2 regions of the Agromyces sp. Marseille-Q5079 genome follow, and region 1 is predicted to be linked to the other one. Evidence: riboswitches for the same ligand, from Rfam matches in the RefSeq annotation. Region 1 holds a riboswitch; the other holds the start of a gene.
What was found. A riboswitch is a leader RNA that binds a small molecule or an ion and turns the genes downstream of it on or off. The one in region 1 is predicted to bind thiamine pyrophosphate.
Positions count from the first base shown of each region.

Region 2: it holds a riboswitch for thiamine pyrophosphate, as region 1 does, so the genes downstream of both, ACR3IO_RS12510 (ECF transporter S component) here and ACR3IO_RS03090 (MFS transporter) in region 1, are expected to answer to the same signal.

Region 1 is NZ_JBPEJF010000001.1:666,231-676,819, forward strand. Features, by position in the region: gene ACR3IO_RS03055 (MOSC domain-containing protein) at 1-322, shown strand, start outside; gene ACR3IO_RS03060 (hemerythrin domain-containing protein) at 446-1,144, opposite strand; gene ACR3IO_RS03065 (dihydrofolate reductase family protein) at 1,299-1,850, opposite strand; gene ACR3IO_RS03070 (hypothetical protein) at 1,994-3,358, opposite strand; gene ACR3IO_RS03075 (ClpP family protease) at 3,558-4,241, shown strand; gene ACR3IO_RS03080 (ClpP family protease) at 4,238-4,849, shown strand; gene ACR3IO_RS03085 (helix-turn-helix domain-containing protein) at 5,058-5,507, opposite strand; TPP riboswitch at 5,685-5,781, shown strand; gene ACR3IO_RS03090 (MFS transporter) at 5,772-7,115, shown strand; gene ACR3IO_RS03095 (hypothetical protein) at 7,314-7,499, opposite strand; gene gap (type I glyceraldehyde-3-phosphate dehydrogenase) at 7,640-8,638, opposite strand; gene ACR3IO_RS03105 (MFS transporter) at 8,866-10,410, opposite strand; gene ACR3IO_RS03110 (MerR family transcriptional regulator) at 10,480-10,589, shown strand, end outside.
Region 2 is NZ_JBPEJF010000004.1:404,513-415,101, forward strand. Features, by position in the region: gene ligA (NAD-dependent DNA ligase LigA) at 1-384, shown strand, start outside; gene ACR3IO_RS12475 (alkaline phosphatase family protein) at 423-2,207, shown strand; gene gatC (Asp-tRNA(Asn)/Glu-tRNA(Gln) amidotransferase subunit GatC) at 2,275-2,577, shown strand; gene gatA (Asp-tRNA(Asn)/Glu-tRNA(Gln) amidotransferase subunit GatA) at 2,574-4,103, shown strand; gene gatB (Asp-tRNA(Asn)/Glu-tRNA(Gln) amidotransferase subunit GatB) at 4,103-5,620, shown strand; gene ACR3IO_RS12495 (hypothetical protein) at 5,803-6,369, shown strand; gene ACR3IO_RS12500 (DNA polymerase IV) at 6,415-7,698, shown strand; gene ACR3IO_RS12505 (hypothetical protein) at 7,728-8,060, shown strand; TPP riboswitch at 8,128-8,228, shown strand; gene ACR3IO_RS12510 (ECF transporter S component) at 8,265-8,912, shown strand; gene ACR3IO_RS12515 (ABC transporter ATP-binding protein) at 9,001-10,422, shown strand; gene ACR3IO_RS12520 (energy-coupling factor transporter transmembrane component T family protein) at 10,419-10,589, shown strand, end outside.

The DNA of each region.
Region 1 (10,589 bases):
CCTCAACGCGTGGACCGACGAGGGCGCGCCCGAGCTGGACATGCTGCGCTTCCGCCCGAACGTCGTCGTCGACGGCGACGAGCCGTTCGCCGAGGACGACTGGGGTTTCGTCACCCTCGGCGAGGTGCGCTTCCGCGTCGCGGCCGGATGCGACCGCTGCATGATGACCGGCATTGACCCGGTCACGCTGCAGCGCGGGCTCGAGCCGATCCGCACGCTCTCGAAGTACCGGCGCCGCGACGGCAAGACCTGGTTCGGCGTGCTGCTCGTGCCGCAGGACGAGGGCGAGGTCGCCGTCGGCGACGCCGCGACGGTCGGCTGACGGGGCGGGTTCCACTCCGGATTCGGAGGAGTTCGCGCGATCGGGAGGAGGAGATCCGCGATCGGGTCCTCCCGATCGTGCGAACTCCGCCGGACTGACCGCGTCAGCGCGCGGCAGTGTGCGTCAGCGCGTGCCGAGCAGCTGCGCGCGGTTCTTCGCGTAGACCGGCCGGCCGAACACGCGCCAGATCACGCGCACGGGCGCCGGCAGGTGCTCGTGCATCCACTCGTCGCCGCCGTCGGGCTGCGCCGCGAGGATCGCCCCGAGCTGCACGAACGTCTTGCCCTTCGGCGTGGCCTTGCGGCCGTGCTCGGCGAACCACTCGACCTCGGGCTGCGTGAAGGTGTGCTCCATGACGGGCACGATGTTCTCCTCCTCGTCGGGCAGGTGCACGGCGAGCGCGCCGTTCACGCCGTCGAGGGCCTCGAGCACGGATGCCGCGTCGGCACGGCGCCCGCTCGCCCGCCAGGCGGGCAGGGCCTCGTCGAGCGCCGTCAGGTGCACGAGCAGTTCGGCGTGGTGCCGGCGCATGCGCTCGATGTGGAGGCTGCAGGCGGGCGCCCGCTGCTCGAGCCGGTCCCAGAGCATCGCGTCCTCGCCCTCGTGGTGGGCGTGCAGCCCCGTCGAGAGCATCGCGAGGTGGTCGCCGACGACGTCGGCGTGCGCGGCATCCGCCTCGACGACGCCGTGCACGAGCGTCGGCCCCTCGCCGAAGCCGACCTTGAAGAGGCGGTGGATCTCGGCCATGCCGCGCGCGTCGCAGGTCTTGGGGCCGGCGGGTTCGGGGACGTCACCGGTCGGCGGGAGGGATGCAGCGGCCACGGGGACTCCGATCGACGATGAACAGGCGATCGGAGCGTACTCCCGCCGCGCGCCGCCCGACAAGGCCCTCGATCACGCGTCGGCGAGGCCGGGACACAGCACCGCAGCGCGGCGCCGCAGGGCGAGGGCGCCGCCCCGCGGCATCCGCTCGGGCTCAGTACTCGACGTCGTAGACGGCCTTGATGATGCCGTTGTCGTAGACGGCCTGGTCGACGAGCTTCAGCGTGCCCGTCGCGTTGCCGTCGAAGAGCCGCTTTCCGCTGCCGAGCGTCACCGGGAAGATCAGCAGGTGGTAGCGGTCGACGAGGCCGGCCGCGGCGAGCCCCTGCGCGAGCGTCGCGCTGCCGTGCACGATGATCGGCCCGCCCTCGCCGTTGCGCAGCTCGGCCACCTCGTCGAGCGAGCGCAGCACGTGCGAGTTGTTCCACTCGGGGTCCGTCAGCGTCGACGAGACCACGTACTTGGGCATCGCGTTGTACTCGGCGAACTCGTCCATGGTCGGCCAGATGGGCGCGAACTCGTCGTAGCTCACGCGGCCGAGCAGCATGGCGGATGCCTCGAGCTGCTCGCTGCCCTTCAGCTCGTAGGCCTCGGCGACGAAGGGCACCTCCTTGAAGGTCCAACCCGCGCGCGGGTGGTCTCCTCCGCCCGGGGAGTCGATGACGCCGTCGAGGCTCAGGAATTCGGTGACGATGATGGGGCGCATGTCGGTATCCTTCCGGATTCGCGTGGGCGGCGCATCCGCCCTTCACCCATGCGTCGAACGGCACCCTCGCGGATCGACACGCGGCCCGATGTTCTCGGGCGGTGTTCTCAGGCCGCGGTCTCGTCGAACCGTCGCGACCTGGGTCAGGCGTCGCCGAGCGCGGCGCGGGCGCGGCCGTACTTCTCGGCGAGGCGCGCCTGCGTCTCGTGGTCGAGCTTGCGCACGCGCCACGGCGCCGTGTTGTCGGCGATGTCGGCGAGCTTCACGTTGCGCGCGACGGCATGCGAGCGGATGCGCGCGTAGTAGTCGGCCTCGGAGACCTCGGACGTGCGCGTGAGCAGTTGCACCGCCTCGATGACCTCGGGCGCGACGCCGGCCTCGCGGAGCGTCTCGGCGGTGAGTTCGGTGTCCTCGAGCACGTCGTGCAGCCACGCCACGGCCGCCTCGATCGGCTGCGCGGCGGGATCGAACGCCTCGGCGACGCGTCCGGGGTGGTCGATGTACGGCGCACCGAGCTTGTCGGTCTGGCCGCGATGCCCGACGAACGCGATGCCCTGCGCGAGTCCGATCTGCAGGGCCGCGGCGTGCGCGACCGGGACGGCAGGACCGGCGACCGGCGCCGCGACGGTCGGGGCGGGCGCGGCAGGCGCCGCAGGTGCGGCCGGTGCCGCGGCCGCCGGAACAGGTGCCTGCGCAACGGGGGCCTGCGCAACGGGGGCCGGCGGAACGGGCGCCGGCTGCGCGGCGGGCGCCGGGGTCGCCGCGGCCAGCGGGGCGACCGGGCCGGTCGTCGACGGCGGCACCGCGCGCACGGGGGTCGGTGCCGGGGCGGACCCGGCCACCACCGCCTCGAACTGCTCGAAGGTCCAGTCGGCGTCGGATTCCATCGTCATCTCCACATCCTCCCCGATGTGCGTCGGTTCGCCGGCATCGGCCGGCTCTGGGGTGTCATCGGCCTTGCGTGCCGCGACCGGCTCGTCGGGAACGTCCGGCTCGTCGGGAACGTCGAGCGCGATCGACTCGAGCCGCTCGTCGGGCTCGTCGGACTCGTCGGACTCGTCAGGTACATCGGGCATGGTCGGCGCGGTCGCGAGCGGCTCGATCGGCCCGGTCGCCGCGATCGGCACCGTGTCGCCGAGGAACTCGGTCCACGCGGGATCGTCGAGCGGATTGTGCCCCGCGACCGGCCTGACGAACTCGAGCTCGTCCTCGAGCTGCGCCATCTCGTCGAGGTCGAGTTCGTGCATCGACCGGATCTCGCTCGTGCGCCGAACGGTGACGTAGCGTTCGGTCACCTCGGTCATCCGCGCGCCCGACGCGGTGCTGAAGTACCGCGAGCCCTCGTCGACGGCGACCTCGACGATGGTCTCCTCGTACTCGCCGCCGGGCTCGAGCGAGCACACGTGGTAGCGGAACGGACCCCCGTCGGGAACGCGCCGATGGGTCGCCGACGCCGCGCGCGCGGCCGCGCGACGACCGGGGGTCGGGTCGTCAACGGATGTCGTCACTCGGGCTCCTGGCCGTTGGGGGTTGGTTGGGGCGGCGCCGAAGCGCTGACCCGATCCTACGAGAGCACCGCCGCGACCGAGGTGTCGGACGAGCACAATCGTGCGCGACCGGTCTTGGCTGCGACCGTTCCGCCCAGGGCAGCACTGCCGTGGGCGGAAACGCTGGCCCGCGGCATCCGCTCGGTCGCACGCTGGAGGCATGAGCGAAGACACCCCGGCCCCGCTGCATCCGATCGATGCCGACCTCTCGACCCAGTTGTTCCGCCAGCGCGTCGTCGTGCTCGGCACCGAACTCGACCAGAACCTCGGCAATCGGCTCTCGAGCCAGCTGCTGCTGCTCTCGGCCGAGGACCCCGAGCGCGACATCGCGTTCTGGATCAACTCCCCCGGCGGCTCCGTGACCGCCATGCTCGCGATCATGGACGTCATGAAGGCGATCCCGAACGACGTCGCCACCGTCGCGATCGGCATGGCGGCGAGCGCGGGCCAGTTCCTGCTCTCGGCGGGCACGCCCGGCAAGCGGGTGGCGCTGCCGCACGCGCGGATCCTCATGCACCAGGGATCGGCGGGCATCGGCGGCACCGCGGTCGACGTCGAACTGCAGGCCGACGACCTGCGACACACACGCGACACCATGCTGCGCCTGCTCGCCGAGCACACCGGGCAGCCGCTCGAGCGCATCACGGAGGACTCGCTGCGCGACCGCTGGGTGAGCGCCGAGGAGGCCGTCGCGTACGGGTTCATCGACCGCATCGTGCACGACGCGATCGACATCTACCCGGGGGCCCGCGGGCGCGCGCTCGGTCCGGGCTTCCGGTCGGATGCCGCGGGCCACCCGCTCGCGCACGCGGCCGCCGCGGCGCGACAGGGGGTGCTCGCATGAGCAGCTACCCGATCCCGTACGTGGTCGAGCGCCGCGGCAACGTCGAGCGCACCCTCGACGTGTACAGCCGGCTGCTCGGCGAGCGCATCATCACGCTCGGCACCGAGATCGACGACGGCGTCGCCAACGTGCTCATCGCCCAACTGCTGCACCTCGAGGCCGACAGCCAGGAGGCCCCCGTGCACCTGTACATCAACTCGCCCGGCGGCTCGCCGCACGCGGCGCTCGCGGTGTACGACACCATGCAGCACATCCGCCCGCCGGTCGCGACGACGTGCGTCGGCCAGGCGGGAGGACCGGCCGCGATGCTCCTCGCCGGCGGGGCGCCGGGCATGCGCGGAATCCTGCGGCACGGGCGCGCGGTGCTGCACCAGCCGTCGACCCAGGGTCGCGGGTCGATCCCAGACCTGATCATCCACGCCGACGAGGTGCTGCGCGTGCGCGGCGAACTCGAGGAGGTGCTCGCGCACGACACCGGGCGCACGCCCGAGCAGGTGCGACGGGACACCGATCGCGAGCTCATCCTCGATGCGGCAGGCGCCGTGGAGTACGGGCTCGCCGACCGCGTCGTGGCCGTGCAGCGGATCGCCGTGCCGGCGCTCGAGTAGCGCCGCCCTCACGCCGTAGCCGCGGGAGGTTGCGTTCGGAACCCGCCGCGGGTTCCGTTCAGGAACGTGGTGCCCAAGTGCCCAAGTGCCCAAGTGCCGGAGTGCCGCCGTGTTCAGGAGCGACACCCCGCCGGGCGATGCCGGGCGGGAGATGCGGGGCGGGAGATGCCGGGCGGGCGATGCCGGATGGGAGATGCGGGGCCGGGCCTCAGGCGACGAGCGCGACGTCGCGGAACGCGCCGGCGACCGGCGCCGACGTCTCGTGCTGCGCAGGGCCACGACTGCCGCGAGCGGTGAGGTCGAGCACCACGAGCGGGCGCGGGGCGGATGCCGCCGGCCGGCGCTCCTCGGCGCCTCCGAGCTCGCCGGCCACGCCCGCCGCGACATCGAGGAGCGTGAGCCCGAGCGCCTCCGCCACGGCGGCGAGGATCTCGCTCGACGGCTCCTTGCGCCCTCGCTCGATCTCGGAGAGGTACTGCGTCGACACGTCGGCCTCGTTCGCGACGTCGGCGAGGATCCGTTCCTGCGCGAGCCGCTCGCGTCGCAGGAACGCGCCGAGCGCCTCCCGCCAGAGCGGCGTGCGCGTGCGTGGCGCGATGCGCCGCGGCATCCGCTCGTCGCCGTACCGGTCGATCGCACCCCGCTGTCCCGCACCCATGTCGCGAGGCTACCGAGGCGCCGAGCGGATGTCTCGTGCATCCGCTCAGAGCAGAATCGCCGTCGGTCGAGGAACGAGGCGTCTCGGGACCCGTGGACGCCACGAGGTCTCGATACGGCGCCGGTGCGCCCGTCGACCGGCGCGATCGGTGCTCGGCCGAGACCCGCTAGGCTCGCGGGCAGTGACACGGGGTGCCGCGATCCGCGCGGCTGAGAACACACCCGTCGAACCTGATCTAGTTCGGACTAGCGAAGGGATGTCGCGATGAGCGATCGCGCGTACGTCGACCCTGCCCACCCGCCGACCATGCTCGGCACCGATCCGGGTGCACCCGGCCCCAGCGCGCCGCCCGGCGGTGATCCGTCGCCGGACCGGGCGCGTCGCGCCGTGGCAGCGGCCTCCATCGGCACCGCCCTCGAGTGGTACGACTTCTTCCTCTACGGCACGGCGGCGGCACTCGTGTTCCCGACGCTGTTCTTCCCCGGCGAGGACCCCATGACCGGGGTGCTCCTCTCGTTCGCGGTCTTCGCGACCGGGTTCCTCGCACGCCCGCTCGGCGGCCTCGCGGCGGGGTACCTCGGCGACCGGTTCGGCCGCCGCTCGACCCTGCTCGGAACGCTCCTCGTGATGGGCATCGCCACCTCGCTCATCGGGCTGCTGCCCACCTACGCCCAGGTCGGTGCGCTCGCGCCCGTGCTGCTCGTGCTGCTGCGGCTCGCGCAGGGCGCCGCGACCGGCGGCGAATGGGGTGGCGCCGTGCTGCTCGCGCTCGAGAGCGCCCCCGGCCGCCCCGGCGTGCGCGGGGGCCTCATCCAGAGCGCGCTCTACGTCGGCCTCATCCTCGGCAACCTCGCGTTCGTCGTGCTCGTGGCTGTGCTCGACGAACAGCAACTGCTCACGTGGGGCTGGCGCGTGCCGTTCCTCGTCAGCATCGTGCTCGTCGGCGTCGGCGTGTACCTGCGGCGCCGGGTCGACGAGTCGCCCGAGTTCACGGCGCTGCTCGAGGAGCGCCGCACGTCGCGGCATCCGCTCGGGGAGGTCCTGCAGCGGCCGCGCAACGTGCTCGCGGTCTTCCTCGTGCGCGCCGGACAGAACACGACCTTCTACCTCGTTTCGGTGTTCTGCCTGAGCTATGCGGCCGGTCTCGGCCTCGAACGGTGGGTCACGCTCACGGCCCTGCTCCTCGGCGCCGGCATCGCCGTGGTCGCCTGCCCGGTCTGGGGGCGGATCGGCGAGCGCGTCGGGTCGGCGCGACTCACGATCGCCGCACTCGCAGGCCTCGCGGTGATCGCCGTGCCGCTCTTCCTCGCGCTCGACACCGGGTCGGCCGTACTCGTCATCGGCGTGGTCGCGCTCGTCATCGGCGTCGTGAACACGGCGGCCGACGGCGTGCAGCCGATGTGGTTCGCGTCGCTGTTCGACGCGCGGGTGCGCTACTCGGGCATCACGATCGGGCGCGAAGCCGGCGCGATCGTGGGCGGCGGCCTGTCGCCGCTGCTCGCCGCGTGGCTCGTCGCCACGACGGGGCACTGGTGGCCGGTCGCGGCGCTCATGATCGTGGCCGCGGCGCTCGGCATTGTCGGCGCGCTGCTCACGCGAAAGGGCTGAGTCCCCCGCCGCGTACGGATGCCGCCACCCGACACTGGGCGACGGTGGCGGCATCCGCTCAGCTCAGACCTGCACGAGCCAGCGGCCGACATCGTCGGGGATGTCGGAGAACCAGCCGTCGATCGACGCGAGCGACCACGCACCCGCGCCTCGTGCGCCTCGTGCGCTCGTGCGCCTCGTGCGCGTCGTGCGCGTCGATCAGGCGCTGCCCGCACCGGGACCGGCCTGGTCGCGCCGCTCCTGCTCCCGTCGCGCCTGCTCCTCGACGGCCCGCTCGGCGGCGGCATCCTCCGATGGAGTCCGCGAACGCCTTCGGCCCCTGACCAGCATCACGACGACCATCGCGATGATCGCGAGCCCGATGATCCACCACAGCGGATCCATGTCGCACCTCCTTGTGCGCGACGCCTCCGGCGTCGGTCGGCACCACGGTATGCCCGCAGCACCGACCCCGCAATGCCCACGAGGATGCCGCCGCCCGCGCCGGGCGGCGGGTGGCGGCATCCGTTCGATCAGCTGCCGGATCAGCCCTGCGCGAGGAGCTCGAGCGTGTCGATGACGCGGTTCGAGAAGCCCCACTCGTTGTCGTACCAGGCGACGACCTTGACGTGGCGGCCGTCGACGCGGGTCAGGGCGGCGTCGAAGATCGACGAGTGCGGGTTGCCCGTGATGTCGGACGAGACGAGCGGGTCCTCCGAGTACTCGAGCACGCCCGCGAGCGGACCTGCCGCGGCCGCCTTGTACGCGGCGAGCACGTCCTCGAGGCTCACGTCGCGAGCCACCGTCGTGTTCAGCTCGACGATCGAGCCCACGGGCACGGGCACGCGGATCGAGTCGCCCGAGAGCTTGCCGTCGAGGCCCGGAAGCACGAGACCGATGGCCTTCGCAGCGCCCGTCGTGGTCGGCACGATGTTGACGCCGGCGGCGCGGGCGCGACGCGGGTCGCGGTGCGGGCCGTCCTGCAGGTTCTGCTCCTGCGTGTAGGCGTGCACCGTGGTCATGAAGCCGTGCTCGATGCCGGCGAGGTCGTCGAGCACCTTCGCGAGCGGCGCGAGGGCGTTCGTGGTGCACGACGCGTTCGAGACGATCGTGTGGGCGGATGCGTCGTACGCCTCGGTGTTCACGCCGTAGGCGAGGGTCACGTCGGCACCGTCGGCGGGAGCGCTCACGAGCACTTTCTTCGCGCCCGCGGCGAGGTGGGCCGACGCCGCCTCCTTCGACGTGAACCGTCCGGTCGACTCGAGCACGATGTCGACGCCGAGCTCGGCCCAGGGCAGGTTCGCGGGGTCGCGCTCGGCGAGCACCTTGATGCGACGGCCATCGACCACGAGCGTGTCGCCGTCGACCTCGACGGGGCGGCCCAGACGACCGGCGGTGCTGTCGAAGCGCAGCAGCTGCGCGAGCGCCTTCGGGTCGGTGAGGTCGTTGACCGCGACGACCTCGAGGTCGGAGTCGCGCTCGAGGAGGGCGCGGAGGGTGTTGCGTCCGATGCGTCCGAAGCCGTTGACGGCGATGCGGGTCATGGGAGGTGGTTCCTTTCGTCAGGGGTGGTACGCCCCCAACGATGCGCCTGTCGTCCCGAATGCACGAGTGGCTGCAACGACAGTCTACGAAAGGATCTCGCCACGCTTCGGTCGCGCCCTCGTCGTGCGCGCCGGAATCCCGTTCTCGCGGCGGAGTCCCGATCGAATGGGATTCCGCCGCGAGAACGGGATTCCGGCGTCGAGCCGACGCAGCTCACCGACGTGGCTCACCGACGTGGCATCCGGCGCCGCTGCGAACCGAACGCGACGAGCAGTCCCACGACGGATGCCGCGACGACGGCCGCCCCGAAGGCGGGCAGGGCCCCGACGCCCGACAGGTCGACGATGCCCGAGGCGACGCCGGCCCCGACCGCGATGCCGAGGTTGAACACCACCGGGATGAGCGCCCCCGCGAGATCGCGGCGCTCCGGCCCGGCCGACCGCAGGATGAGCGTCTGCGCGAGCGGCGGCACCGCCCCCGAGGCGACCCCCCACACCACGATGACGACCACGCCGAGCACCGGGTGCACGTCGACCGTGCCGAGGGCCGCGATGGCCGCGGCCGTGACGGCGGCGGCCACGAGGAGCGCGCGCTCGGTGCGGGCGCCGAACCGCCCGGCGAGCACGACGCCACCTGCCGAGGCGAGCCCGAAGACGAGCAGCATGCCGCCGACGCCGATCGGCAGCCCGGCCGCCGGGGCCTCGACCATCCGCGTGATGTACGTGAACACGCCGTAGTGCCCGACGAGCAGCAGGCCAACGAGCCCGACCACGGCGAGCATCGGGCGGATGCCGCGGGCCCGGCGAGCGTCGGATGCCGGCCGCGTCGCGGCATCCGGCGCGGCGCCCGTCGTGGCGTCCGTCGTGGCGTCCGTCGTGGCGTCCGTGGCGGCATCCGGCGTGGCATCCGGCGTGGCGTCCGTCGCAGCATCCGGGGCGGCATCCGTGCCGGCATCTGTGGCGCGTGTCGTCGCACGCGCGCCGGCGGGGCGGACGATCAGACGAACGAGCAGCGCGCCCGCCACGGCCGCCACGGCGAGCCCGGCGAAGGTCATGCGCCAGCCGATCCCCTGCGCCACGAGGCTCGCGATCGGCGTGCCGATCACCATGCCGAGCGTCGCGCCGCCGAGCACGACCGCGATGCCGCGCGCCAGGTCGCGATCGTCGACGAGGTCGGCGGTGAGCGCGTTCGTCGTCGCCCAGAGCAGCCCGACGGCGAGCGCGCCGATGACGCGCCCGCCGACCACCACGGGGTAGAGGGGAGCGACCGCCGTGACGGCCGCCGACACCGCGAGCGCGACGAGGCTCAAGATCACGACGGCACGTCGGTCGAACCGTCGGGTGAGGCTCACGAGCGGAAGGCTGCCGATCACGACCACGCCCGCCCAGATCGAGACCAGGAGCCCGGTCTGCGCCTCGGTCACGCCGAGTCCGGCCGACATCTGCGGCAGCACCGCGGTCGGCAGCATCTCGGCGGTGACCATGACGAAGGTCGCAGCGCCGAGCACGATGAGGGCCGGCCAGGGCACGGGGCGTGCGGGCGGTGCGGTCCGCGGCGCCGGCGCCGCGGCCGGGGTCGAGGTCCGGGCACTGGTCGGGGTCCTGGTCGCGGTGGGGGTCTCGGTCGAGGTCGAGGTCGGGGTCCTGGTCGCGGTGGGGGTCTCGGTCGAGGTCGGGGTCGCGATCGCGGTCGGGGTCGGGGCATCCGCCGTGCTCGTCGTCGCCGGGGTCCTCGTCGCCGTGGCCGCCCGGTCGGTCGTTGCGTCGCTCATGCTTCGACCGTAAACTTTGACATCAGTGTCAATGTCAAGCCGTCGTCCAGGAGTCGCCCGGAGGTCCCCATGAAGATCGGCGAAGTCGCCGACCGCACCGGCATCTCGACGCGTCTCGTGCGCTACTACGAGCAGCAGGAGCTCCTGACCTCGACCCGCGGCGCAAACGGCTACCGCGA
Region 2 (10,589 bases), on a different contig from region 1:
ATCATCGCCGACTCGCTCGTCGAATGGTTCGACGTCGAATGGCACCGTGACATCGTCGAGCGGTGGAGTGCGGCCGGCGTGCAGTTCTCGACCCCGGGGCATCCGGGGCCCGGAGCCGCTGCGGAGGCGGGTGGCGTCCTGGCAGGCCTCACGATCGTCGCGACCGGGTCGCTCGAGGGGTTCACCCGCGAGGGCGCACAGGAGGCCATCATCGCCGCCGGCGGAAAGGCCGCCTCGAGCGTGTCGAAGAAGACCGATTTCGTCGCGGCCGGGCCCGGGGCAGGGTCCAAGCTCGCGAAGGCCGAAGAGCTCGGCGTGCGCGTGCTCGACGCCGCGCAGTTCGCGGTGCTCGTCACCGAGGGGCCGGCAGCGCTCGACGGCTGACCGGGCGAGCACGACCGAACGAGGCGAAGGGGGCGATCGTGGGGGACGATGTGCGCGGGCGATCGGAGACCGGCAGGGGCGGCCGGCAGCCGACGAACGGCGATGACGGCACCTCCCGTCGCGACTTCCTGAAGATCGGGAGCGCCGCGGCCGCGGGCGCGGTGGTCGGCGCCGGCGGAGGTGCGGCGGCCGGACTCGCGGTCGGGCAGGCACGCGGCTTCGCGCAGGGCGCCGACGACTTCGCGGCCCTCGCGCCTCGCGAGAAGGCGGGATTCGACCACGTCGTCGTCGTCATGGGCGAGAACCGTTCCTTCGACAACCTCCTCGGCTGGCTGTACTCGCCCGACGACGTGCCCGAGGGGCAGCGATTCGACGGACTCGCCTTCGGCCACTACGCGAACACCGGCCCCGACGGCACCGCGGTGCCCGTGCACGTGTACGCCGGGACGACCGACGAGATCATGGGCAAGCCGAACCCCGATCCGGGCGAGGAGTACCCGCACGTCAACACCCAGCTCTTCGGCATCGTCGACCCCGCGTCGAACTCCGAGATCGAGGTCGGCGACATGGAGGCGCCGTACAACGCGCCTCCGCCCGGCCGGACGCCCACCATGGAGGGGTTCCTCACCGACTACGTCATCAACTACGAGCGCCTGAAGAAGGGCGCCGAGCCCACCGCCGGCGAGGCGGGCCAGATCATGGGCTCGTTCTCGCCCGAGATGCTCCCGGTGCTGTCCACCCTCGCGAAGAACTTCGCCGTCTACGACGCGTGGCACTGCGGCGTCCCGTCGCAGACCTTCTGCAACCGTTCGTTCTTCCATGCGTCGACGTCGCACGGCTTCGTCACGAACAAGCACGGCGGAGGCTACGAGAAGTGGATCGACGCCGACCCGGCGCCGACCGTCTTCAACCGCCTCGAGGACGCGGGCCTCGACTGGCGCATCTACTTCGACGAGCTCCAGCTCGTCTCGTTCACGGGAGTGCTGCACGCCCCGGTGCTCGAGAAGTACTGGCGTACCGACCACTTCGCCACGATGGACCGGTTCTACGAGGATGTGCGCACGGGCGCCCTCCCCGTCTACGCGTTCATCGAGCCGCGCATGGTCTACAACCACAACGACTTCCATCCGCCGTTCGGCAAGCTGCGGGAATCCGAGGTCGACGGCACCGAGATCGTCGACAGTGCGGTGTCCGACGTGCGCGCGGGGGAGCTGCTCGTCCACCGCATCTACGACGCCGTCAAGTCCAGTGCGAGTCCCACCGGTTCCAACGCGCTGAACACCCTCCTGCTCATCACGTTCGACGAGCACGGCGGCACGTACGACCACGTGCCGCCGCCGGCCGCGATCCCGCCCCACGAGGACGCGGATCCAGGCGAGATGGGCTTCGAGTTCGACCGCCTCGGATGCCGCGTGCCCGCCATCGCGGTCTCGGCCTACACCCGGGCGGGCACGATCGTGCACGACGAGATGCACCACGCCGCGGTGATCGCCACGCTCTCGCGCCTGCACGGACTGAAGCCGCTCACGCGACGCGACGCGGGAGCCAACAACCTGTTCAGCGCGGTCAACCTCGACACGCCGCGGCATCCGTCGACCTGGCCGTCGACCACGCCGCAGTTCCTGCCGCCGAACCCGCAGGCCGAGGCGCCGCACCCCGCCCACGCCCACAAGGACAAGCCGTTGAGCCCGCCGGCGCGGGGCCTGCTCGGCATGCTGCTGGCGCGATTCGGCCAGGCTGACGAGCCCGAGCCCGAGACCTACGCGGACGCGTACCGGCTGCTGCACAAGTACGGTGAGGGGCTCTTCGGCGTGCAGGGATAGGCCGACGCGCTGCACGGCCCGCCGCCGATAGAATCGAACCATCCCCATCACGAGACGACGGAGCAGCATGTCCGAAATCACGGCGGAGCAGGTCGCGCATCTCGCGAACCTCGCACGCATCGCGCTCACCGAAGAAGAGATCGCGCACCTCACGACGGAGCTCGGCCAGATCATGCAGGCGGTCGAGACGGTCGGCGAAGTGGCGACGCCCGACGTGCCGCCCACGAGCCACCCGATCCCGATGCAGAACGTGTTCCGCGCCGACGTGCTCGGCGACGACGTGCTGACGGCCGAGCAGGCCGTCGCCGGAGCGCCCGAGGCCGATGGCTCGCGCTTCGTCGTGTCGGCGATCCTGGGGGAGGAGCAGTGAGCGAGATCATCCGCCTGACCGCCGCCGAACTCGGCCGCAAGATCGCCGCGGGCGAGGTCTCGTCGGTCGAGGCCACCCGTGCTCACCTCGATCGCATCGCCGCGGTCGACGGCGCCGTGCACGCCTTCCTGCACGTGAACGAGGGTGCGCTCGAGGCTGCGGCCGAGGTCGACCGCCGCCGTGCCGCGGGCGAGTCCCTCGGACCGCTCGCGGGCGTTCCGATCGCCATCAAGGACGTGCTCGTCACCGAGGGCATGCCCTCGACGGCCGGCTCGCGCATCCTCGAGGGCTGGATCCCGCCGTACGACGCCACGCCGGTGCGCCTCGTGCGCGAGGCGGGCATGATCCCGCTCGGCAAGACCAACATGGACGAGTTCGCGATGGGCTCCTCCACCGAGCACTCGGCCTACGGACCGACCCACAACCCGTGGGACCTCGAGCGCATCCCCGGTGGTTCGGGCGGCGGCTCGGCGGCATCCGTCGCCGCGTTCGAGGCGCCGCTGGCGCTCGGCAGCGACACGGGCGGTTCGATCCGCCAGCCCGCCCACGTCACCGGCACCGTCGGCGTCAAGCCCACCTACGGTGCGGTGAGCCGGTACGGTTCCATCGCGCTCGCCTCGTCGCTCGACCAGATCGGCCCGGTCACCCGCACGGTGCTCGATGCCGCCCTGCTGCAGGACGTCATCGCCGGGCACGACCCGCACGACTCCACCTCGATCCCCGAGACCTGGCCGTCGATGGCCGACGCGGTGCGCCGAGCGGATGTCTCGGGCGTGCGCATCGGCGTCGTCAAGCAGCTCGACTCCGACGGCGTGCAGGCGGGTGTTCGCTCGCGCTTCCACGAGTCGCTCGCGCTGCTCGAGCGCAACGGCGCCGAGATCGTCGAGATCGACGCCCCGAACTTCGAGTACGCGATCGCGGCGTACTACCTGATCCTCCCCGCCGAGGCGTCCTCGAACCTCGCGAAGTTCGACTCCGTGCGCTTCGGCCTGCGGGTCACGCCCGAGGGCGGCGGCACGGTCGAGCAGGTCATGGCCGCGACGCGTGAGGCGGGCTTCGGCCCCGAGGTGAAGCGACGCATCATCCTCGGCACGTACGCCCTGTCCGCCGGGTACTACGACGCCTACTACGGCAGCGCGCAGAAGGTGCGCACGCTCGTGCAGCGCGACTTCGAGAACGCCTTCGCGAAGGTCGACGTGCTCGCCACGCCCACGGCGCCGACCACGGCGTTCAGGCTCGGCGAGAAGCTCGACGACCCGCTGGCGATGTACCTCAACGACGTCGCCACCATTCCGGCGAACCTCGCCGGCGTCCCGGGCATCTCGCTGCCGTCGGGTCTCGCGCCCGAAGACGGCCTGCCCGTCGGCATCCAGTTCCTCGCGCCCGCGCGGCAGGATGCGCGTCTCTACAACGTCGGCGGTGCACTCGAGCGACTGCTCGAGGCCGAGTGGGGCGGGCCGCTGCTGAACCGCGCTCCCGACCTGTCTTCGCATGAGATGGCTGCGGCCGAGGAAGGTGTGATCTGATGGCCCGCGCGGCACTCATGGACTTCGACAAGGCGCTCGAGCTCTTCGAACCGGTCATCGGGCTCGAGGTGCACGTCGAGCTGAACACCATGACGAAGATGTTCTCGTCGGCGCCGAACCCCGCCAACCCGGCGTTCCACGACGCCGAGCCGAACACGTTGATCACGCCGGTGTGCCTGGGCCTGCCCGGGTCGCTGCCCGTCGTGAACGGCGACGCCGTGCGGTCCTCGATCTCGCTGGGCCTCGCGCTCGGCTGCGAGATCGCGCCCTCGAGCCGGTTCGCCCGCAAGAACTACTTCTACCCCGACCTCGCCAAGAACTACCAGATCTCGCAGTACGACGAGCCGATCGCGTTCGACGGCGAGGTCGAGGTCGAGCTCGAGAACGGCCGGGTCTTCCAGATCCCGATCGAGCGCGCGCACATGGAGGAGGACGCGGGCAAGCTCACCCACATGGGCGGCTCGACCGGCCGCATCCAGGGCGCCGAGTACTCGCTCGTCGACTACAACCGCGCCGGCGTGCCGCTCGTCGAGATCGTCACGCGCCCGATCTTCGGGGCCGAGGCGGATGCGCCCGCGCTCGCGCGCGCCTATGTGTCGACGATCCGGGACATCGCCCTCTCGCTCGGCATCTCCGAGGCCCGCCTCGAGCGCGGCAACCTGCGCTGCGATGCCAACGTGTCGCTCCGTCCGCGCGGCCAGGAGAAGCTCGGCACGCGCACCGAGACGAAGAACGTGAACTCGTTCCGCTCGATCGAGCGGGCCGTGCGCTACGAGATCCAGCGGCAGGCCGCGATCCTCGCCGACGGCGGAACGATCACGCAGGAGACCCGGCACTGGCACGAGGACACGGGGGCCACGAGCGCCGGTCGTCCGAAGTCCGACGCCGACGACTACCGGTACTTCCCCGAGCCCGACCTGCTGCCGGTCGTGCCGTCGGCCGAACTCATCGCGGAGCTGCGTGCGGCGCTGCCCGAGGCACCCGCGGCGCGCCGCCGGCGCCTGAAGGCCGAGTGGGGCTTCAGCGACGACGAGTTCCAGATCGTGGCGAACTCGGGCATGTTGAACGAGCTGGCCGAGACCGTCGCGGCCGGCGCCACGCCCGCCGCCGCGCGCAAGTGGTGGACGGGTGAGATCGCCCGTCTCGCGAACGCCGCAGACCGCGATGCCACGAGCATGGTGTCGCCGGTCCACGTCGCCGAGCTCGCGGCCCTCGTCGAGGCCGGCACGCTCACCGACCGCCTCGCCCGTCAGGTGCTCGAGGGCGTCGTCGCCGGCGAGGGCTCGCCGCAGGAGATCGTCGACGCCCGCGGGCTCGCGGTCGTCTCCGACGACGGGGCGCTCATCGCCGCGATCGACCAGGCGCTGGCCTCGCAGCCCGACGTGCTGGAGAAGATCCGCGACGGCAAGGTGCAGGCCGCCGGTGCTGTCATCGGTGCGGTCATGAAGGCCATGCAGGGCAAGGCGGATGCCGCGCGCGTGCGCGAACTCGTGCTGGAGCGCGCCACGGCCGAGTGAGTCCAGACCACCGCTGAGGGGCGATGTCCGACCGTAGGGTCGGGCATCGCCCCGGTCGTCTCCGGGGTGCCGACCGCGTCGTCGCCGTGGGCGGTTGAACTGGGGGAGTCCGTCGAGCTCCCAGCAGGTTCCGGGCTTGCGACCCTAAGCTGTTGGTCCCCTGAGCGATTGACGAGGCCATCATGGGTTTCCTTGACCGACTGTTCGGCGCACCCGCACCCGCACCCAGCGCGGCTCGGCCCGTGCCGCCGCCGGCTCGTCCGCAGTCCGAGGACGAGCGCGCGATCGAGCGCTACCGCTACCTGCTCCGCACGGCGCCGCCCGAGACGATCGAGGCCGTGCACGCCGAGGCCTTCGCCAAGCTCACTCCCGCGCAGCGCGCGCAGGTGTTCAGCACCCTCGCGGCGCAGGCGCCCGTGGGCGAGCGGCTCGTGTCGGATGAGCCTTCGGCGCTCGCGAGGGCCGCCACTCGCGCCGAGCTGCGCGCCCCGGGCACCATGGAGCGCACGTTCAGGTCGACGGATGCCGCGAACGGACGCGGCGTGCCGTCGTACGGATCCATGATGGGCAGCTCGATGCTCGGCACCATCATCGGCGTCGTGGTCGGCTCGATGCTCGTCCAGGAGTTCCTGCCCGACTTCGGCGGCGACGTCGCCGGCGGTACCGGGGAGACATCCGCGGATGCCTCCGGCGATGCCGGTGCATCCGGTGACTTCGGCGGAGATTTCGGCGGGGACTTCGGGTTCTGAACGCCTCCGGTCTGCGATGACGGTGGCCTGGCGTAGGGTCGCACCGTGAGCAAGCAGGACGGCTCGTCGAGGCAGGTCACCACGGGGCCCGTGGACGATTCGGCGACCCCGATCCTGCACGTCGACATGGACGCCTTCTTCGTGTCCGTCGAGCTGCTCTCTCGCCCCGAGCTCCGCGGCAGGCCCGTCCTCGTCGGCGGAACGGCGGGTCGCGGCGTCGTGGCGGCCGCGAGCTACGAGGCGCGCCGGTACGGGGTCAACTCGGCGATGCCGATGTCCGTCGCCCTGCAGCGCTGTCCGAACGCCGTCGTGCTGCGCGGCAACTACCCGGCGTACTCCGAGTACTCCAAGCGGGTCATGGAGATCTTCGGACAGATCACGCCGCTCGTCGAGCCGCTCTCCATCGACGAGGCATTCCTCGACGTCTCGGGTGCTCGACGCCTGCACGGCACGCCCGCCGAGATCGCCTGGACCATCCGCCAGCGGGTGCAGGCCGAGACGGGACTCACCTGCTCGATCGGGGTCGCGGCGACGAAGTACGTCGCCAAGGTCGCCTCGAGCAGGTCCAAGCCAGACGGGATGCTCGTGGTGCCGGCGCACGAGACGGTCGCGTTCCTGCATCCACTGCCGGTGTCGGCGCTCTGGGGCGTGGGCAAGGTCACCGAGGAGACCCTCGCGCGCATCGGGCTCCGCACGGTCGGCGACGTGGCCGCGATGCCGGCCGACGCGCTCGTGAGGGCCGTCGGCCCCGCGCTCGCGGGGCGCCTCGCGCGACTCGCGGTCGGCGACGACCCGCGCGAGGTGCACACCACCCGCACCGAGCGCAGCATCGGGCACGAGCAGACATTCGGCCACGACCTCACCGACCCGGTCGCGATCCGCCGCGAGCTCCTGCAGCTCTCGGGCAACGTCGCCGTGCGGCTCCGCAAGGCGGGCCTCGTCGCCCGCACCGTGTCGCTGAAGCTCCGCTACGGCGACTTCCGCACGCTCACGCGGTCGCGAACCCTCGCCGAGCCCACCGACGTCGCGCGCCGCATCTACGACGAGGCGTCCGAGGCGCTCGAGGGCCTCGTGGGCGACGGCGCGCGCGTGCGACTCATCGGCGTGCGTGCTGAGAACCTCCGCGAATCGGGCACCGGCGCCATGCTCTGGGATCCCGATGAGGAGTGGCGCGATGCCGAGCGCACGATCGACCAGGTCACCGCCCGGTTCGGCAAGGGCGCGGTGCGGCCCGCCGCGCTCGTGCAACGTGAGCAGGAGCGCGAGCAGCGCCGCGCGGCCAGAGGCGACGAGCCGTTCGACCCGAATGCCGCGGCGTGGGGCTGGTAGGCATGACCGCGCGCCGGTAGCGTGGCCACATGGCTGAACTCGTGCTGGACCTTGCAGAGACCGTCGCCGGCGTCGGCGTGAAGACCGCGTACGGCGAGACGATCGACATCGACGGCGTGAAGGTCGTCCCGGTGGCGCTCGGCTACTACGGCTTCGGCGCCGGCAGTGGCGGAGCGATCGACAACGTGCAGGGCAGCGGTGGTGGCGGCGGGGGGCTCTCCATTCCGCTCGGCGCCTACGTGGGCGAAGAGGGGCGCGTGCGGTTCGAGCCGAACATCATCGGCCTCGTCCTGGTCGCGACGCCGTTCATCTTCGTGGTCGGCCACGCCCTGAAGTCGGTCATCCGCGCACTCAAGCGCTGAGCCGCCCAGCTCGCCGCCCTGCGTTCGGTGAACGTGAGGGATCGTCTGCGTGTACGCTGATCTCGAACACGGGAGTCCGGTGAGCCGGGCTGAGAGGAAGGTTCTCAACCTTCGACCGTCGAACCTGATCTGGGTCATGCCAGCGCAGGGAGGCATTCGCATCTCATTACCCGTGCCGCTTTCATCGAGGGAGAGGGCACGACAGTGCACGCATCATCAACATCATCCGCCGCGACCGCGGCATCCGGTTCCTCCGCACGCCCCGAGCGTCCCAACCTCCGCTGGCGCGTGGTCGACATCGTCGTGGCGAGCGTCGTCGGCGTGGCCGTCGGCGTCGTCTTCTGGGCGTGGGGCGTCGTGTGGGGCCCGATCTCCGCGCCCATCGAAGCCCTGCTGCCCGGCCTGCAGGCCGCGCCGGCGGCGTTGTGGGTGGTCGCCGGCGTGCTCGGCGGGCTGATCATCCGCAAGCCCGGAGCCGCACTCTACACCGAGCTCGTCGCGGCGATCGTCTCCGCCCTCATCGGCAGCCAGTGGGGCGGCCTGCTCACGATCGAGGCCGGCCTCGTCCAGGGCATCGGCGCAGAACTGGTCTTCGCGATCTTCCTGTACCGGTACTGGCGCTTCCCCGTGGCCCTGCTGGCCGGCGCGGCCGCCGGACTCGCCATGGCGATCAACGACCTCGTGCTCTACTACGCCGGCGCAGCTTCGTTGTTCGCCACGATCTACGCGGCGTCGGCGGTCGTCGGAGGGGCGGCGATCGCCGGAGGTCTCTCCTGGCTCGCCGTGCGCGGTCTCGCGCGCGCGGGCGCGCTCGACCGCTTCGCAGCCGGGCGCGAGCTCCGGGCGGTCTGACGTGACGGGCGTCCGCACGCCCGCCGCCCCGGCCTCGGTCACGGCCCGTGGTTGGGGGTGGCGGCATGCCGGTCGGCGGTCGCCGGCGGTGCAGCACCTGGATCTCGACATCCGGCCCGGCGAACGGGTGCTCCTGCTCGGGGCATCCGGGGCCGGCAAGTCGACGCTGCTCCACGGCATCGCCGGTGTGCTCGGCGGCGACGAGGACGGCGAGAACCTCGGCGAGCTGCTCGTCGACGGTCGGCGTCCCTCGGCGGCGCGCGGCCGGTCAGGCCTCGTGCTGCAGGATCCCGATGCCCAGGTCGTCATGGCCCGGGTCGGCGACGACGTCGCGTTCGGGTTGGAGAACCTCGGCGTACCCCGCGAGGAGATCTGGTCGCGCGTCGGCCAGGCGCTCTCCGCGGTCGGACTCGACCTGCCATTCGAGCACTCCACCGCGGAGCTGTCGGGAGGCCAGCGCCAGCGACTCGCCCTCGCGGGCGTGCTCGCGATGCGTCCGGGCCTCATCCTGCTCGACGAGCCGACCGCGAACCTCGACCCCGAGGGCGTCCGCGACGTGCGCGACGCGGTCGCTCGCGTGGCCGAGGAGACCGGCGCGACGCTCATCGTCATCGAGCACCGAGTGCCCGTCTGGCTGCCGATCGTCGATCGGGTGATCGTGCTCGGCGGTGGGAGCGCAGGTGGTGTGCTCGCCGACGGCGTTCCCGACGTCGTGCTCGCCTCGCAGCGTTCCACGCTCCGCGACGGCGGCGTCTGGCTTCCCGACGAACGACCCTGGCTGGCACCCGGGCCGACGCTCCCGGCATCCGGACTGCTGGCCGGAGAGGCACTCGCGATCGGGCGCAGGCCGGATGCCGTGGTTCGCGAGGGCCTCGACGTCCACGTCGACGCAGGCCGGATCCTCGCGATCTCCGGACCGAACGGCGTCGGGAAGTCGACCCTGGCACTGACCCTGGCGGGGCTCCTGCGGCCGCTCGACGGACGGCTCACGGCATCCGGCACGCTGGCGACCGGGCTGCGCGGCGAGCCGTGGCGCTGGCGCTCCCGCGACCTGCTCGCCCGCATCAGCACCGTGTTCCAGAGTCCCGAGCATCAGTTCCTCACCGGTTCGGTGCGGGCCGAGCTCGAGGTCGGCCCTCGCGCGCTCAAGCTCCCCGAGACCGAGCGTCGCACCCGGATCGACGAACTGCTGTCGGTGCTCAGGCTCGAGCACCTCGCGGGCGCGAACCCGTTCACGCTGTCCGGAGGGGAGAAGCGGCGGCTGTCGGTCGCCACGGCCATCGCGACGCGGCCACGCCTGCTCGTGCTGGACGAGCCGACCTTCGGGCAGGACGCCACCACCTGGCGGGAGCTCGCGAAGCTGCTCGTCGGGCTTCGTGACGACGGCGTCGGCATCGTCGCGGTCACGCACGACGACGCGTTCATCGAGGCCGTCGCCGACCGTCGACTCGACCTCGGGCCCGCTGCGCCTGCCGTCTCCGAGGCGACCGGCCGCGGGAGGAACTCATGAGTATCGCGAGCGTCCGTCCCGGACTGCCCCTGGCCGAGGTGAATCCCGTCGCGAAGGTCGCGGCGACGGTGCCGCTCAGCATCGTGCTCATCCTCACGCTCGACATCGTCTCGGCCACCGTCGCGATCGTCTGCGAACTCCTCGTGTTCACGCTCGTCGGGCTGGGC